4 regions of the Eubacterium sp. BL-380-WT-2B genome follow, and region 3 is predicted to be linked to each of the others. Evidence: riboswitches for the same ligand, from Rfam matches in the RefSeq annotation. Region 3 holds a riboswitch; each other region holds the start of a gene.
What was found. A riboswitch is a leader RNA that binds a small molecule or an ion and turns the genes downstream of it on or off. The one in region 3 is predicted to bind cyclic di-GMP.

Region 1: it holds a riboswitch for cyclic di-GMP, as region 3 does, so the genes downstream of both, FYJ53_RS11535 (helix-turn-helix domain-containing protein) here and FYJ53_RS14125 (EAL domain-containing protein) in region 3, are expected to answer to the same signal.
Region 2: it holds a riboswitch for cyclic di-GMP, as region 3 does, so the genes downstream of both, FYJ53_RS01490 (type II secretion system protein) here and FYJ53_RS14125 (EAL domain-containing protein) in region 3, are expected to answer to the same signal.
Region 4: it holds a riboswitch for cyclic di-GMP, as region 3 does, so the genes downstream of both, FYJ53_RS16810 (fibronectin type III domain-containing protein) here and FYJ53_RS14125 (EAL domain-containing protein) in region 3, are expected to answer to the same signal.

The regions. Positions count from the first base shown of each region.
Region 1 is NZ_VUMP01000005.1:229,975-234,541, reverse strand. Features, by position in the region: gene FYJ53_RS11540 (LTA synthase family protein) at 1-1,690, shown strand, start outside; gene FYJ53_RS11535 (helix-turn-helix domain-containing protein) at 1,730-2,062, opposite strand; cyclic di-GMP riboswitch class I at 2,152-2,239, opposite strand; gene FYJ53_RS11530 (helix-turn-helix domain-containing protein) at 2,331-2,666, opposite strand; gene trxA (thioredoxin) at 2,883-3,206, opposite strand; gene FYJ53_RS11520 (aminotransferase class I/II-fold pyridoxal phosphate-dependent enzyme) at 3,304-4,567, shown strand, end outside.
Region 2 is NZ_VUMP01000001.1:336,644-341,210, forward strand. Features, by position in the region: gene FYJ53_RS01480 (EAL domain-containing protein) at 1-700, shown strand, start outside; gene FYJ53_RS01485 (O-antigen ligase) at 761-2,041, shown strand; cyclic di-GMP riboswitch class I at 2,306-2,399, shown strand; gene FYJ53_RS01490 (type II secretion system protein) at 2,580-3,056, shown strand; gene FYJ53_RS01495 (type IV pilin protein) at 3,408-3,926, shown strand; gene FYJ53_RS01500 (type IV pilin protein) at 3,983-4,435, shown strand; gene FYJ53_RS01505 (A24 family peptidase) at 4,474-4,567, shown strand, end outside.
Region 3 is NZ_VUMP01000006.1:388,250-392,816, reverse strand. Features, by position in the region: gene FYJ53_RS14140 (DUF1538 domain-containing protein) at 1-337, shown strand, start outside; gene FYJ53_RS14135 (P-II family nitrogen regulator) at 405-755, shown strand; gene FYJ53_RS14130 (redox-sensing transcriptional repressor Rex) at 914-1,558, shown strand; cyclic di-GMP riboswitch class I at 1,655-1,735, shown strand; gene FYJ53_RS14125 (EAL domain-containing protein) at 1,759-3,882, shown strand; gene FYJ53_RS14120 (GNAT family N-acetyltransferase) at 4,033-4,567, shown strand, end outside.
Region 4 is NZ_VUMP01000008.1:160,539-165,105, reverse strand. Features, by position in the region: gene FYJ53_RS16810 (fibronectin type III domain-containing protein) at 1-2,266, opposite strand, end outside; cyclic di-GMP riboswitch class I at 2,397-2,484, opposite strand; gene phoU (phosphate signaling complex protein PhoU) at 2,634-3,311, opposite strand; gene pstB (phosphate ABC transporter ATP-binding protein PstB) at 3,326-4,087, opposite strand; gene pstA (phosphate ABC transporter permease PstA) at 4,099-4,567, opposite strand, start outside.

The DNA.
Region 1 (4,567 bases), on a different contig from region 3:
GGCCTGCTGTATGGCAGTCTATGTTTTTTTATATATTTTAACAGGGCGGATGAGAGCATCCTTGATGGGCGGAGGAATTCTTCTGTATATTTTTGGGTTGGCGAGCTACTTTGTCCGTCTGTTCAGAGGAGATACACTGCTCTATACGGATCTGTTTTCAGCGAAAACAGGACTTCAGGTCGCCTCAGCCTATCACTTTGAGCTCAGCGGCACGATTCTGCTGGCAGCGCTGGTTCTGGCAGCGCTGTTGTTTTGGGCCTTTAAAGCAGACAGACGCGTCCGGGATAAATATAAAAGCCGCAGGCTGCGCCTGACGTCCTTTGCAGCCCTGACCATTACCTTTGGTTTGTTTTTCGAGACCAATGTGGAGCGGTATTACTATGCCTGGGATATGCCAGTTAACGGCTATCCTTATACCTTTACCGTCAATGCCAAGCTCTCACATGTCAGAGAGCCTGAAGGATATGATCTGGCATTTTTGGGTGAAAGCATCAAAAACGTACAGCAGCCCATGACCACAGGAGCTGTCGGCCGGGGTGGGACAACGGAAAAAGCCGCTGCCGGCCCTGGAATGAAAGACAGCCATAAGCCCAATATCATTGCCATTATGAATGAGTCTTTCAGTGACCTGCGAGCCGTGGGGGATTTTTCAACCAATATTGACTACATGCCTTTCATTGACAGCCTGCAGGAAAATACCATTAAAGGGAATCTCTACGTGTCGGTTTTCGGCGGTGGCACCTGTGACTCCGAATACGCTTTTCTGACAGGAAACACCACGGCTTATCTGCCGGAAAACGCGAGGCCCTATCAGCTTTATATCAAGGGTCCGGCTCCCGGGCTCACGTCGACGCTGAACCATGAAGGCTACAGCAGCTACGCCATCCACCCCGGAGAGCGTAACGCCTGGAACCGCGATAAAGTTTATCCAAATTTTGGATTTCAGCAGTTTTTTTCAGAAGAAGAATTTATGGAATCGCAGACAATCAGAGAAAAATGGGTCAGCGATACGGCTACTTATGACAAGGTCATTGAGCTTTATGAAAATAAAGGCGACAATCCGCTGTTTGTCTTTGATGTGACCATCCAGAACCATGCCGGTTACCAGCTGAATGCCGATGATCTGGAGCCTGTGCTTCTGGAGGGGATGGAGGGAAGTTATCCTGAAACTGAGCAGTATTTATCGCTGATGCGCAGCTCTGACGCGGCGTTTAAAAATCTGATCGACTATTTCAGCAGTCAGGATGAGCCCACGCTGGTGGTCATGTTTGGCGATCATCAGGCGTATATCGAGCAGGCTTTTTATGAAGAGCTCATGCAGAAGCCTCTGGACCAGTGGAGCACAGAGGAGCTGCAGAGGCGCTATGTCACCCCCTTTGTCATCTGGGCAAATTACGACATCCCAGAAGCTCAGGTGGATAAGCTGAGTGTAAACTATCTTTCCAGCCTGCTGCTTGCGCAGGCGGGTATCCAGGGGGCACCCTACAATGATTATTTAATGAAGCTGTCCAAAACACTGCCGGTCATCAATACGGTAGGGATCATTGACAAGGAAGGGCAGTACTTCAGAAAGGGTGATCCGACCGTCCATGACCGTGAGGTTCTGGAGTATCAGCAGATACTCTACAATAACATGCTGGATACGGCGAGGCGGCGAAACGATTTGTTTTACCCGGCTTCAGACTTTTAACTAAAAAATCCCCGGATCATTTGATCCGGGGATTTTTACTTATTTTTTCAATTTAAAGCCGTCAGTCATCACCTTGATGACATCGCACACGATCTTGGACTGCTCGTCATCGAGCCCTTCCATTGCAGTGGACAGAAAGTGAATCCGGCTGGTAAAGGATTCGACGGGGAAATCGGTAAGAAGTGCGCTGACAGGAACCTCCAGTGCTTCGGAGATGGTGATGAGCGTTTCAAGTTTGGGCAGATGGGTGCCGCGTTCCAGCATGCTCAGATAATTCGGTGTAATATGGACACGTTCCGCGAGCTGGTACTGCGTCAGTTTTTTATCAAGACGGGCTTCACGAATATGCCTGCCAATAACTTTGTTATCCATTGTGATTAACTCCTCTGCGTGAGATTGGGGCAATAAAAAGACCCCGGCATAAACCAAGGCAGGGAGATTGCATTCAGTAAGTTTAATACCCGAGCAACCGGCTGTCGTTTCATCTTGAGATGAATTAGACCCTTGGCTTTGCGTCACTACCTTTCAGTAGTTTTGCCCTATTTCAAAATGATTCGGATGTATATTATTTACTATAACTCACAATGCGAATGAAGTCAATATTCAATTATAGTTTTGTCCAAGAATTTAAACAAATAATTCAGTGATTTGTTTTTTTGAAGTGGTCACACATTAGCTTGATCATTTCCTGAACCAAGACGAGCTGTTCATCTGTTAGGTTGTCAGACGGAACACAGAAAGAAGGATACAAATCTTTCCGAGACTCCGTTTGATCCTCCATCAGAAGGTCGTCCGCGGAAACAGACAGGACATTGGCCAGATTGATAAAGGTTTCCAGCCGGGGCAGCTGCGCGCCCCTTTCAATGATACTGAGGTAGGTGGGGGTAATACCGGCCTTTTTAGCCAGCTGGTTTTGTGTAAGATGGGCGTCTTTTCGGAACTGGCGAAGCCGCTGCCCGAGGTATTTAGTGTTCATCTGGAGTTCCTCCCGAGGGTTTGACAGTTATGACTGAAAATAAGGAATCTATAAATAATTTTCATAGTAACATATTTTCAAAAAAGGTTCAAGGATTTTCGAAATAATAGTTATAAAAATAGAATGAAAAGAGAAATGCCCTGTATTGTAAGATAAAATTTAATAAAAAGTAGTTCGATAAAAAAAGACCGTGCCCGGAGCACAGTCTGAAAAAACTTATAAATTTTTTAGGGTATCAATGTATTCCTGCCTGTCGCGGCTTCCCACGAAACGCTCGACTTCACTGCCGTCCTTTAAAAATACACAGGTCGGAATACTCATGACATGAAACTGTCTGGCCAGATCGGTATTTTCATCCACGTTCAGCTTACAGATCTTGGCGGTTGCAGGGACTTCGCCGGCGATTTCTTCGATGATCGGAAGAAGAGCCTTGCAGGGGCCACACCATTCAGCCCAAAAATCGACCATGACAGGGCCTTCCGTATAGTTTAGCACTTCCGCTTCAAAGTTAGTCATATCGACAGAGATGATATTTGCCATCTTTTTCACTCCTTGAATTTTTTTACAGTGATTATCATATCAATAATCCATCTAAAAATAAAGGGGAAAAATCCGGATTTTATGATAAAATAAATCCATGAAAAAACGAATTTTATATACAAGATTACAAGAACTGAGTGACAGAGGGACTTTGCGCTTTCATATGCCAGGGCACAAGGGAAAAATTTGCTTTGATAATGAGAACTGGGCAACCCTGGATACAACAGAAGTGCCTGGGGCGGATAACCTGCATGATCCCTCCGATATTCTTTTAAGGGTTCAGGAAAAACTGGCAGAGGCTTATGGATCAGAGGAGTCCTGCATACTGGTGGGCGGTACCACAGCCGGCATACAGAGCGCCGTCATGGGTGTGTGCAGAGAGGGCGACAGCCTCCTGGTGCCGCTGAACTGTCACCGCTCTGTTTACGCGGGGCTTGCTTTGGGCAGGGTAAAGGGTGTTTATTTTGAACCGGAATACGATGCTTGGCTGGGCTTTGGAAAACGCATTACTCCGGAGCAGGTAGAGAAAAAGCTGCAGGAGCATCCAGAGGTGAAGGGGATGATCCTGGTCAATCCCACCTATTACGGCACTGTCAGTGATGTGGCCGCCATAGCGGAGCTGCTTCACAAAAAGGGAAAGGTGCTGATCGTGGATGAAGCTCACGGAGCGCATCTGAAATTTTGTGCTGCGCTGCCGCCGGACGCGGTGAGCTGCGGGGCAGATATAGTTATCCAGAGCACACACAAGCTTTTAGGGGCTTTTACCCAGAGCTCCCTGCTGCATATGCAGGGAACATTGGTGGAAAGAAGCCGTGTCAAAAAGTTTTTGGCCATGCTTCAATCTTCAAGCCCCAGCTATCTTCTGATGATGAGTGTGGAAAACGCTGTGGATGAAGCCTGTGAAAAGGGAGAAGCCGTTTTTCAGGCAATCGCAGAGCGTTGGGATTATTACCGGAAACAGGTGGGAGCAGGTGACTGCATCGCCCTGTACACTCCGGGAGAAGAGCAGCTCTACGATAAAAGCAAATGGTTGCTGATGGTGAAGGACGGACAGGGAACGGCTGCTGAAAGGCGGCTGCTTACAGAGTTTAACATCCAGTGTGAGATGTCTGGTTTTAATTATGTGCTGGCCATGACAGGAATCGGCACTGCCGTTGACGAACTGGACCGGCTGATGGCAGCAGTGGCAGATATGAACAGAGACTGCCCGGAGGTCACAGAGCTGCCACAGGTCGGATTTGTCAGTCTCTGGAAGCACGAGGAGAAATATCCGCTTTGGCAGGCGCTCTGCAATATGGAAACTGGGAGAATGCCTCTGGCGGATGCTGCAGGCAGAGCGGCGGCGGGCTTTGTTATCCCGT
Region 2 (4,567 bases), on a different contig from region 3:
CAAAATTGATCTGGAAAGCGGCAGAGTGGTGGGCGCCGAAGCTCTGGCCCGCTGGGTGGATGACCGGGGCAATATTGTGCTGCCCGGGGAGTTTGTCCCCATTTTCGAGAGCAACGGCTTTATTGTCGAGCTGGACTTTTACGTGTATGAGGAAGTCTTTAAAGCCCACTATTACCGCAAAACCAGAGGCTTGAAATGCGTCCCCATCTCCATGAATATGTCCAGAATTCATCTGAAATCCGGCAACTACATCGAGCGCTTCCGGGCGCTGGCAGACAAATACCAGATCGACCCTGGCCTCATTGAGGTGGAGGTGACTGAGACCATCTTCATCGAAAACAGCGGCTATGTCAAACGGCTGGTCAGCACGCTGAGAAGCGACGGCTTTAAGGTCTCCATCGACGATTTTGGCTCAGGCTATTCCTCATTAAATCTGCTGTCCGAAATCGACGTGGATGTGCTCAAGCTTGACCGCTCCCTCTGCCGGGAGGAAAACCTCTCACCCAAGGAACGGGTCATTCTCAAAAATATTGCCGCCATGGCCAAGGAGCTCGACCTCCAGGTGCTGGCTGAGGGCATCGAGACCACCGGCCAGGCCGAATTCCTGAAAAGTATCCAGTGCGACAGCGCCCAGGGCTTTTTGTTCGCGAAGCCCATGCCCATGGACGAGTTTTTTAAGAAGCTGGATGGGGAATGGTAGAAAATGCAGGTGTGTTAAAGGGATGATGCCATTTAAAAAACATAAATATTGAGGAAAATAATGCGAAAACTTGAACTTAAAACCGCTGTCTCCGCAGTGCTGGCCATTGTCGCCGGGGCGGTGCCGCTGATTGTAGTGCCGCCCTTTGGGGATACCCTGTATATGCCCAAGCTGATGACCATCGAGGTGCTGGTGTTTGGGCTGCTGCTCTTGTATGTGCGGCCCATTACCGAGTATTTTACCGGGAAGCCGAAAATCCCTCTGTCCGTGAAGCTGGTGCTTTTGTACCTTTTGTGCGTTACCATCACCCTGCCCTTTTCGACAGATGTGATGCTGTCGCTCAAGGGGCGGTCCTTTCGCCTGGAGAGCTACTCCGCTATTTTGTTTTATGGTGTTTTAATGATGCTGGGCGCTTTTTTCTATACCTTTAAGCCCTGGCATGTACGCCTTTACGTGGTGGGGGTATCCTGCGTGGCGGTTTACGGCATCTTCCAGAAATTTGGTCTGGACTTTCAGCCACAGGACCCTCTGATGTACGGCGGGCCAGGCGCTTCCTACGCCACCATCGGCAACCCGAATTTCCTGGGTTCCTTTCTGACACTGGCGCTGCCCATACTCATCTATGCTTTTATCAGAGGCCCAAAGGCTTACCTGCTGCCCTGCGGGCTGGTGTATTTCTGCCTGTTGTGCACCAACACCAGGGGAGCGTGGATCGGCAGTCTGCTGGGCTTTGCGCTGCTGGGGGTGTTTTTGCTGGGCGAGCGGGAAAACCGGCGCCGTTTCGCGGTGGTGAGTGGGGTGTTTGTGCTTTTAACCCTTGTTTTTCTGTTGGTGAACAGCGGCTTTGGCGCGCGTTTTCTCAGTGTCTTTGCCGATCTGTCTAAAATGCTCAGGGGCGATGACTGGGAAAAAGGCGGTTCTTACCGGCTTTTTATCTGGTCAAAAACCCTGGAGCTCATCCGCATGCGCCCGCTGACCGGTTTTGGCATCGAGACCCTGGGCCAGGTCATGGGCCAGTATTTTGAAAAGGATATTATCAGGGTGACCAGCCGCCACCTGGTCATCGACCGGGCACACAACGAGTACCTGCACATCGCGGTGAGCAGCGGTATCCCCGCAGCCCTCAGCTATCTGGCGTTTGAGGGAACGACGCTTTACCGTGGTATTAAAAACTGGCGCCGCTCGCCCATGCTTGTGCCGCTTGTCTGCAGCATCGCTGCCTACATGGCCGCCGCCTGCTTTAATATTTCCGTGGTAACTGTGGCTCCGGTTTTTTGGATATTCTGCGGAATTGCGGTGCGTTTGAGTGGTGAAATTCAATCGAATTTGAATATGATTTAAGGAAACAAAAATTGAAAAAATTTTGAAAAAATTTAGTATTTTACCCAAATAGTACTGTTTTTACCATTTGTTTAATGCTGGTGGTAAATGAAACAGCATTTATAATAACTTATCGCTATAAGAGAAGCGTAAAAAGCAGATTTACATATTTTTAAGAGTGTGTCAACGTGTATGAATAGTGATTGACAGGAAACTTTCGGAATATTTAAAAGTAACTGGTTTTTATAGTTCTTGACAAATGTCCGAATCAGTTGTAGAATAGAATTGTTCAAAAGGCAAAGCGGTGCGAAAGCCCGTGGCGCAAAACTACAGGGTCTACGTCGGAAGCTCCAGGCCGATATGACAGCCAGATGCCACAACCGGTAGATGGCCGAAAACCCCTGTATGGTTTCCGGCTATTTTTATTTTTTGAGTAGCCTTTAACAAAAAGGACCGCTGGAGCAGGCAATCACTCTGTTTATAATCGTCATGGCGCGGACGGTTAAAATAAAGGTTTATATTTAAAGGTAAACAAGAGAACATAAAAGGAGAGATGTAAATGATTCAGATGATTAATAAGCTGAAGAAAAACCAGAAAGGTTTTACTTTGGTAGAATTGATTGTAGTATTGGTTATTTTGGCGATTTTAGCAGCGTTCACGATTCCGGCGATGTTGGGGTTTGTGAATGATGCGAAAGAAAAAGCAGAGGTATCAAAGGCGAGAGAAATTTATGTAGCTGCACAATCAGCCGCGACAGAAATTTATAATACTACTAATGCAGCTCCAGTATGGACTGCTGCTCTTGCGAATGATAAGACAGATGCTTTTCCTTTAAAAGTACAAAAATTAGTTAAAGATGATATTCCGAATTTTGCACCAGTTACAACTACCCCTGGTACTAGTGGTCAAGTAAATGTTACAATGGATACAGGTGACAGAGCGGCTATTGTAAAAAAAGTCGAATACATGGGGGCAAATGGAAAATTGATTACTATTGAAGAAAATGCTTCAGGTGGTTCAGTTACTATAAAATAATATTATATTTAAGGCCGAGCTTGCAGCGCCGCAGCCGGCCTTTTTCCCCATCTTTTCAGGCGCTTTTTTTATTGCCGGAAAGAAAAGAGAGTAGTTGACAGTTGATAGTGGATAGTTATGGAGCAAATTGCTTTTGGTAATTTGTACATGAACGATCAACTGCCCATTATCAACTATCAACTAATTTAAAATTGGTTTAAATGCTTTTCTGCCTTAAAAACAAGATTCTATTACTTTTTCAGTAGATGAGCCGTTGTGTTTTTAGGATTTCTGGAGGGGTTTTTCAATGGAAAAATTGAGAATGGAGAATGGCAGAGCAGGATTCCGATTTTCTGTGCAGGGGGCAGGAAGATGATTTTTCTAAAACGAAGATTAAAAAACAGTATTCGGTCCCGTTCGGGCTTCACCTTGGTCGAATTGATTATGGTTTTGGTTATTCTGGCTATTCTCGCAGCCTTTGCCATCCCCGCCATGCTAGGGTTTGTTGAGGACGCCAAAGGAAAAGCCGCCATTGCCGAGGCACGGGAGGTTTATGTGGCGGCACAGGCGGTAGCTACGGAATACTACAGTAATAATAATTCAAGAATAGAAATTCCTGAAAAAATCGCAGAGTATTTAGCGAGTGATTTTGGAATGAGTAAAGACGAGCTTTGGTTTAAAACAGACTCTTTCGATGATGGGGAGAGGCATGATTTAGCTTCTGATAATAACGCGGCTAAAACTAATCGTATTTATGTAATGCTTGGTAAAAAAGGTACTGAAGATGAGGGGAAAGTTCGAGAAATTCAATATTTAGATAAAACTGGAAAATATATTGTAATTATTTCGGCAGGCGGCTCCGCCGAAATCACAAAAATAGAAAAGAACTAAAACCTGTATCCCGAAAACCCAAAAACTAAATTAGTAAGAACAAAAGGAGCCTGTCCATGATTAACCGTAAACTGGAAAACTTAATCAAAAGCGTTCACGGCTTCACCATGATGGAACTCATCACTGTCATTGTCGTCATTGCCCTGTTGGCTGTGATCATCATTCCAGGGTACCTCCATTTCATCGGCGACGCCAAAAAAGACGCGGTGGTGGCTGAGGCAAGAACCATCTACCTGGCGGCCCAGATACGGGCAACGGAGTTTAAATCCGCCGAGACAGCGGAAAACCCTTACCGCATTCCGGATGCCAATGACCTGCGGGATCTGGTGGGGCCGGATAACGTCTATGAGGGGGTTACAAAGCTGACCATTGTGGACGATAACCGTGACGGCACCATTGATAAAATTGAGATGATTAAAAATAACATCAATGTTATAATTGAACCAGGAAAAAATGTGGTTGTCGATGGAAAGGTGAGAACTGTTTATTCCAGGGATGATCAAAAGTAAAATGTATGAATTCACACATAAATCCTGGAGGTTTCGCTTTGTATGATTCTTTATCTTTGATATATTTTGTGCTGTATGCCTTTGTCTTTATTTTTGGCTGTATGATTGGCAGTTTTTTAAATGTGGTGGTCT
Region 3 (4,567 bases):
GATCCGGCTGCTGGCCGGTATCTCCCTCTGGTGGATTCTGGTTCCCGGCTATATACTGGCCTTTATTCTCGGCCGTTTTGTGGAGCCGAATTTTCTGGCTATGGCCTTTGATAACGGCGGCGTGGCTACTGGTCCAATGTGCTCGACCTTTATTCTGTCCCTCTCAGTAGCTGTGGCAGGCGCGACACCGGGTCGTAATCCGCTGCTGGACGGCTTTGGCGTCGTGGCTCTAATTGCTCTCGCACCGATCCTGACAACCCTGTTCCTGGGCTTTTTTTACAAGCAGAAAGAAGCCTATAGAAAAAGGCAGTGCAAAAAACAGTCCAGTGATTCTTAATCGGTATTGACAGAAGATTTTAATCATATATAATATGTAGATTACTTAGCGAATGATGGAGGAAAAAATGGAAGACAGAAATAAAATTAAAACCGAACTGATTGTGGTGATTGTGGAAAAGGATATGTCCGGCGAGGTCATTGACGCAGCCAAACAAGGCGGTGCTGACGGAGCGACTGTTATGTACGGCCGCGGATCCGGGATTCATGAGAACGCGCGGTTTTTCGGTATTACCATAGAGCCGGAGAAGGAGATTGTTTTGATTCTTGTGGACGCGGCCATAAGGAACGCGGTGCTCTGCTCAATCCAGAAAAAAATCGAAATTGACAGGCCGGGTATGGGTATCGCTTTTGTGCTGGATGTCGCTAAGGTGATCGGCAGCCCGCATCTTAACCTGATGTCAGATATTACAGATTAATTGCTTTTAAAGACACACCGAAGGCGCATATTGCTTGGTTTCTGAAAGATTCAAAAAACTTTGACACTTTTTTGATTAATTCGGTCATAAAAATTGACGTTTTTTTAACAACTTGATATAATAAAAAGGATAAGTACGACGCAGGAGGGGAGTGCAGAATGCAAACTTTTTCAAAAAGGGTATCGATGACAGTTGTTAAGCGTCTGCCCAAGTATTACCAGTATTTAACCGATTTACAGGATCAACATATTGAAAAAATCTCGTCTAAGGAGCTGGCGGCAATGATGGGGCTGACGGCTTCACAAATCCGGCAGGATTTGAATTCTTTTGGTGCTTACGGGCAGCAGGGATATGGCTATAAGGTAAAAGAGCTGAAGGAGGCCATTCGCAAAATTCTGGGGCTTGATCTCCAGTATAACTGCATTATTATTGGTTCTGGAAACCTGGGGCACGCCATTGTCAATTATGAGCGTTTTAAGGAAGAAGGCATCCATTTCAAGGCCATGTTTGATGTGGACCCGGATCAGATCGGTAAGAAGGTCGGCAATGTAACAGTCTACCATATGGATGATCTTGACGCCTTTGTCGCGCACCACAAAATTGATATCTGTATCCTGAGTGTGCCGCAGAAGGTTGGGCAGGAAACCACTGATCGTGTTGTAGAACTGGGCATCAAGGCGATTCTGAACTTTGTTCCTCTGGACCTGACAGTGCCCGATGACGTGGTGGTAGAGAGTGTAAATATCACCGACAGCCTTTTCACGCTGACCTATCTGATTAACGAAGAGGACGACGACGAATAAATGTATAAAGCAGGCTTTAAGCCTGTTTTTTTGTAAAAAATAGGAGTTGTGTTTCAAAAAAATCTATTATATAATAGAAGCTGGTTATAAATAGAATTAATATCAGGGCAAATCTGTTGAAAGACAGAGACGCAAAGCTAAAGGGCCTAAACAACCACTATCAACTGAGCTGCAGTTAAACCCACAATAGGAGCTGTAAAATGGCAGAAGAGAAGATGAATAAAAACATTGAAAAGAATATTTACGATGTGGCTTTGCGCAATATTTACGACGAGCTCTATGAACTGAACGTTACAAGAAACCGTTATCGCATTATCTACCATGTGGAGAATAAGTATGTGACACCGCCGGAAGAAGGCATATTATCGGAGGCTGTTGCCGATGTGGCCGAACACATGATCCACCCGGAGGATTCGAAACGGTTTTTGGAATTTTTTGATCTCGATAAAGTATACGCGACTCTGGAATCCGGAAAGGGCAGCGTTATCGGCGAGTTCCGTAAGTTATGGGTAGATGGGGATTTTCACTGGGCTTCGTTGACGGTTTTTCCGGCAGTCTCTGGCGGTGGTGAGGATGAGATACTGCTCTGCTTTATCATGGATATCGGTTACAAGAAGCAGCTGGAAGACATTGAAAAAGAAAACGAGAGTCTCCAGAAAAAGCAGATGGACGATGAGCGTTACCGTCTGGTCATCGAGCAGACGAATACCCTGGTATTTGAATGGATTATTGGGACAAGCCAGCGCTACTATGCGCCCAAATTCTCTGAAATATTCATGGGTAGCTATGACGGACGGGATATCAAGGAAATATGGCTTGACGACGAGGTGGTCCACCCCAAGGATATTGATGTATTAAAGCAGAAAATGAGTATGGAGGCCATCAGTAACGGGCAGGTGGAGATGGAGATACGCCTTTGCAACAAAGAAGGACGCTACATCTGGTGCAAAGTGGTCTTCAATGTGCTTTATAATGAGGATGGCAGCATCAAGCGGGTGGTCGGTACTCTGAACAATATCGACGAATCCAAGCGCGTCCACGAAACTCTGAAGTATAGGGCAGAGTTTGATTTGCTGACCGGTATCTACAATATCAACACCTTTTACGCCCAGGCTGAGAGGTTGGTCAGGGAGCATCCATGCCAGAAATTTGCCGTGGTGCGTCTGGATGTCAACCGTTTTAAATTTATTAACGACCTGTACGGGCGTGAGGAGGGCAATCGCCTGCTCCGCTTTATGGCGACGGTTATCTCGGCCAACATGGGGACTATGGATGCCTTTGGGCGGATGAACAGTGATGTGTTTTGCCTTTGTATGTCCTATGCTTCAGGCGATCCTCTGCTCGTGCGCATAAAAAAGATTTTAAAAGAGATCAACCAGTTTTCGGAGAGCTATCAGGTCATGCCCTCCTGTGGAATTTGTATTGTGAAAGACCGCGATACCCAGATGAGTATTCTCTGCGATTGGGCAAATCTGGCCCAGAAAACCATAAAGGGAAGCCTGATCAAGCAGTGGGCCTTTTATGATAAAAAGCTGAGAGCCAAGCAGCTTGATGAGCGGCGCATTGAAAATGAAATGAATGAGGCTCTTAACAAACGCCAGTTCAAGGTATACCTCCAGCCCAAGCACAACGTGCAGAACGGCTCGGTGATCGGCGCTGAGGCGCTGGTGCGGTGGGACCACCCCGAGAGGGGGTTCCTGACCCCCGACAGGTTCATTCCGCTCTTTGAGCGCAACGGTTTTATCATCAAGCTGGACGAATATGTCTGGGAAGAGACCTGCCGGATCATCAAATCCTGGCTGGACAGGGGGATGGTGGCAGTTCCAGTATCAGTCAATGTGTCCAGAGTACAGGTGTACAACCCGAATTTTTATAAAAAGCTGCTGAACATTATTCGAAGGTACGATATTCCCAAAAAGCTTTTGGAGGTCGAGTTGACCGAGAGCAGCTTTGTGGAGAACACTGTAGACCTGTACCGCGGCATGGAGCGCCTGAGAGAGGAGGGAATCTCCTTTTCAATGGACGATTTTGGGTCAGGCTACTCCTCGCTCAATATGCTTAAAAATGTTCCGGTCAACACCATCAAGCTGGATCGTGAATTCTTTAACGAGAGTGTGGCGACCCAGAAGGGCAAGACCATCATTGAGCATACCATTGGCATGATCAATGATCTGAAGCTTCAGGTCATTGCCGAGGGTGTGGAGACCAACGAGCAGGCAGCCTTCCTGAATGACTGCGGATGTCTGGCGGCCCAGGGCTATTATTATTCCAGACCCATGCCGGTAGATGAGTTCGAAAAACAATTTTTAAAAGAGAATAACTAAAAAAGAGCTGAGTGGCACAGCTCTTTTTTGACGCGTTAACTTTATGACCTGCCTTGTAGCAATGGTGTTTTTAAGGATCAGGGTTTATAAATCGTTTTGAAAAAATATAGGTGCAGTCTTTATTTTAAGAGCGGCAAGGAGTACAGCTTTATGCAGATAGAATTAAATGAGATATTGATCAGGGATTTTCGTCGAAAAGATGCCGAGCCTCTTCATAGCATTGTGCGCGAAAGTGCAATTGTCAAGTTTATGAAAGATTGGTCTGAGAATGCCAAAAATCCTGAAGATTTTTATGGATTTATAGATTGGCTGCAAACAAAGAAAGCATCAACGGATATTTTTGAAAACAAACGATATGCTATTGTGTTAAAAAAAACAGACGAACTAATTGGAATGGTTGGTATGGGACTTAAAGATACATTAAACGAAGTTGAGGTTGCATACTTCATGAGCGAGAAGTATCAACACAGAGGCTATACAAAAAAGGCAGTAACTGCTCTTGTTAACTGGTGTTTTCAAGTGTCAGATGTTCCCTATTTAATTTTAACGATCGATTGTATAAATACACCTTCCTGCAAGCTGGCAGATAGCTGTGGTTTTGAATTATTTGAAAAAAGGACCCCTATTGGACATATTCAACCTAATATGGGAAGTGACAGCTATTATTACTATCGTATATACAGGA
Region 4 (4,567 bases), on a different contig from region 3:
TTCCGATGTTCAGATCGTGTGCCTGTCCGGCCTCATCCCACCAGCGGATTTTCATGTAGGCGTTATAAGTGCTTGGCTCACCTTCGCCGCGCACCAGCACAATATCGTTCATTTCATAGGACTGGTCAAATTCTACGACCGGCGCCTGAAGCTTGCCTGACCAGCCGCCGGCATTCCAGCCCCCATAATTCCAATACGAGGTATAGTCATTGTCCACAATATCAAATTTATCATAGGCCTGTTCATAATCACTTTCCTTTAAATAAGGATAAGTGACGTCCTTAATATGGGCGGTGGGCTGGTTAACCTCACCGGCACGGTTGATCAGCTTATAATTTGATGTAACCGGCGGCTCAATGGATTCTGTGGTGCAGGTATATACAGATGATCTTGCCCCTTCACCAATGGCGTTATAGCCGGTCAGGTAAACTTCATATTCAGCCTGATCCTTAAGGTTTTCAATCACATAGCTGGTGTTTTCTAAATTTCCAGCCTTGGTGTATTCACCGTTTCCCTTTTCACGGTAGTAGACATTATATCCAGTAGAATTTTTTTGTTTTTCCCAGTTAACCGTAATCTGGCGGTATCCGCCTTTTAGGGTGATTCCCTCTGGCTGTTCAGGCACTGAGGTTGGCAGAGGTATTCCAATTACAGGCTCGCTGAAGCCGCTTTCCCAGTTTCCGCCCTCTGATCGGTTAACAGACTGAACCGAAATTTTATACTCCACAAAGTTGGTCAGATCACTGATCGTCAGGGAAGTTCCATCCACAGGTGTCAGCACAGTCTCTGCCTTACCGCTTTTGGGGTCTGTATAACTCATTTTAACCTCATAGCCTGTTACATTGCTCTGTGCTTCCCAGCTGACAGTCAGACTTTCATTGCCAGAGGCTACCTGAACGTTTGTCGGGATGCTCGTCACCTGCTCGACTATTTTATCCTTGGTATTATTCAAGAATTCAACCTTTGAAATTTCCGCCAAATTACTGCTCGCCTTATTGGTTTCTTTTACAATGATCGTAACCTTTTTAATCGCAACCTGCCCTTTCAGGTCAATAACAATGGTTGACGGGGAGGCTTCATCTGTCAAAAAGAGATAATCCGCCTGTCCTTGGAGATCGAAATCCACAGATTTTATGTTGTCCAGTTCATCGGTTACCTCAATGGTTCCCCTCTTTGGCGCATTTTCAAGCCCCAGTTCACTGGGGGCAATGCGAAGCTCTGTCGCTATGACTGGCTCCTTCATTACAAGCGGAATTCTCAGAGGCGTATCCTCCGAAATAGTGTTTCCATCTTCCCTTGCAAACTGAACCGCGCCTGCCTGGTCGGAGGCCGTACTGAAAAGTTTTGCAATATCCCCGCTTTTTATCGTCACAGGATCCTTTTCACCTGTTTTGATTTCCACGTTGTCAGGATCTACAATCGGGGAGGTGTCACTGATCTGTACTTTTCCTGAGTCATGGGACACACCCATATTTTCCTGTAAATAGACCAGATCGACAATATCCACGGTTCCATCTCCATTCAGGTCACAGTCCGCTTCAGAAGAACCAAGGCTTTTCATAACCGCATCGTAATCGGCATCGTCAATGCTGCCGTTTTGGTCGACATCGCCTGTTAAAATTGAACCGCCCATAAATTCGACACGTTTGGAGCTTCCCTGGAGACTTACCTGCGCCTGAGCTGGCACTACTCCCTTGTCAGAGACGGTGACAGTGTAGTCGCCAATCGGCAGACTGTAAAAATTGACATTGGCAAAATAAATCTTTGCATCGGGCTTTTGCTCGTTGTAAAGAACGCTGCTGCTGTCCATCTCATTAGAATCTCTGTCAAAAAGCAGTGTCTTATACTGGATACTCCTGCTGCCAAAATCCGTTGTGGCCTTTTCGCTGACGACATCCTTTAAAGGGATTTCCTTGGACGTACCGTCGCTGGCTGCCAGCGTCAGGACTGCTGTTTCTGACAGCTTTGTTCTTGGTTGGCTAAAGTGGATTTCCACCTCGATATTTCCCACCAGGTCAACAGACGCTCCTGCATAGAGGGCACCCGCCTCTTTCTTTTCCGGCTGAGGCTCAGAAGACTCAACTGCCTCAGAAGATGCCTCCTCCACACTTTCCGCGGTTTTGTCCACTTCCTGATTTTCTGTCACGGTATTATTCTCTGTTATTTGGGCTGAAGGCTCCTGTCCCGCTTCCTCCGCCAGAATAGATACCGGAAAGCTCGCAAACAGCATAACAACTGACATAAAACAAGCTAACCATTTTTTCATGTTTTTTTCCTTTCCTTCTCTTATATAAATACTCCCAGTCTTTTGCCGCTCATCTTATTATGCTCGTACAAACAAAAAACGACTGCGAAAGGGCGCAGCCGGGCAGTGTCCATCGATGAGGATGGATTTCCGTAGCAGCTGGCTGCCATTACCGGTTACCGGTTTTAGGCCCTTTAGTTTTGCGTCTCTGCCTTTCAACAGATTTGCCCTTTTTACGTTTTAAAAACGTTATTAAATTAAAATCACTATAGACTATGTCTCATTATAACAGGCACGATTCGCCGCGTCAAGAATCATTGATTATTTCGCAATAAAAAGATAAAGACCAGAGTAAAAAGCTACTCTGGTCAAAAATATAAGCTACGACTTACTCGTCTTCAGGAATTGTGTTTAAATCATTAAAATCCATGTAATTTCCGGTCACAATGAAATATACTGTTTCAAAAATATTGGTGGCGTGATCGCCAATTCTCTCCAAATGACTTCCAATAAAGGAAAAACTCATGGCCTGGAGCGCCATCTCTGGATTTTTGTTGATTTCTGCAATACAGTCACTGTGCAGGGTATTGTTCAAACGGTCAATTTCATCCTCATATCGGACCACATCGTCCATTTTACTGATATCCTCATCGATATAAGCCTGTATGCACATTTTCAGCTGGTCTTCCACCATCTTCGCCATCTGTGGAATATTATCGAGCTTTTTGTAGTATTCCTCCTTGCGCAGACAGATCACCTTTTGGCAGATATTAACCGCTAAATCCGCGATTCTCTCAAGGTTTGTAATAATCTTATAGGTTGAAGAAAGCCTTCTCAAATCTCCCGCAACCGGCTGCTGTCTTGCAATAACCTCGCTGACGATCTGCTGAAGCTGAATTTCCTTCAAATCCACGATATCATCTCGGCTGATGACACTCCTGGCCAGCTTTACATTTTGTTCTTCCAGCGCTGTAATTGAATCGGACAGCATCCGTTCTGCCTGGGAAGACATCAGCAGAATTTCATTCTTAATGGTTTTTAATTCTTCATTATAAACTTCTCTCATTATTCGCTCCTTTATCAACCAAATCGTCCGGTAATATAATCCTCAGTACGTTTATCTCCCGGATTCATAAAAATGGTGTTAGTTTCATTATACTCAACGATTTCTCCCATAAGGAAGAATGCCGTTCTGTCCGAGATTCTGGCTGCCTGCTGCATGGAGTGTGTTACGATGATAATCGTATAATTCTTTTTAAGCTCCTCCATAAGATCCTCAATTTTTGAAGTAGCGATGGGATCAAGGGCAGAGGTTGGCTCATCCATCAGAATAACCTCCGGCTGCATGGCGATGGTTCGGGCAATGCAGAGACGCTGCTGTTGTCCGCCGGAAAGGCCAAGAGCCGATTTGCCCAGACGGTCGCTGACTTCATCCCACAGCGCCGCCCCCACCAGGCTGTCATGGACAATTTTATCAAGTTTCTTCTTATCTTTCAAGCCCTGGCATTTTGGTCCATAGGCGATATTGTCATAAATACTCATCGGGAACGGGTTAGGCTTTTGAAAAACCATGCCCACCTTTGTTCTGAGCTGAATAACATCCGTATCTTTTTCATAAATATTTTTGCCGTCAAAATTCAGCGTCCCTTCAATACGGACAGAGTCGATTAAATCGTTCATACGGTTCAGGCAGCGCAAAAATGTAGATTTACCACAGCCAGAAGGACCGATAAAAGCGGTTACTTCATTCTCATAAATATCAATATTGATCTTCTTCAGGGCCTGAAAATCGCCGTAATATAAATCCAGATCCTTCACATCAAATTTTTTCTTCTTATCCATTTTAACCTCGTCTATTTTTTATGGGCAACATCCAGCTTGTCCGCTGCCAGCCTCGATAAAATATTCAATACAATAACGATCAATACAATGACAATGCCAATGGCACAGGCCAGCTCAATGTTTCCCTCTTCCTTAGCCACATAGTAAGCCTGAACCGTCAGTGTGCTTCCCGGTGAAAACAGCGTTCCTGGGATCTGCGCAACGGTCCCTGCCGTCAGCAGCAGCGCTGCCGATTCGCCAATTACCCGGCCAATACTCAGGAGCACCGCGGTCACAATACCAGGAACCGCTGAGGGCAGCACGACCTTAAACACCGTCTGAAGCTTCGTCGCGCCAAGGGCCAGGGAGCCTTCACGATAACTGACCGGAACAGTCTTAAGGGCTTCTTCTGTGCTTCTTATAATAACCGGAAGCAGAATAATCGCCACTGTTAAACTGCCTGACAGTAAAGATATCTGAAATTTCAGGGCGACAACGAAA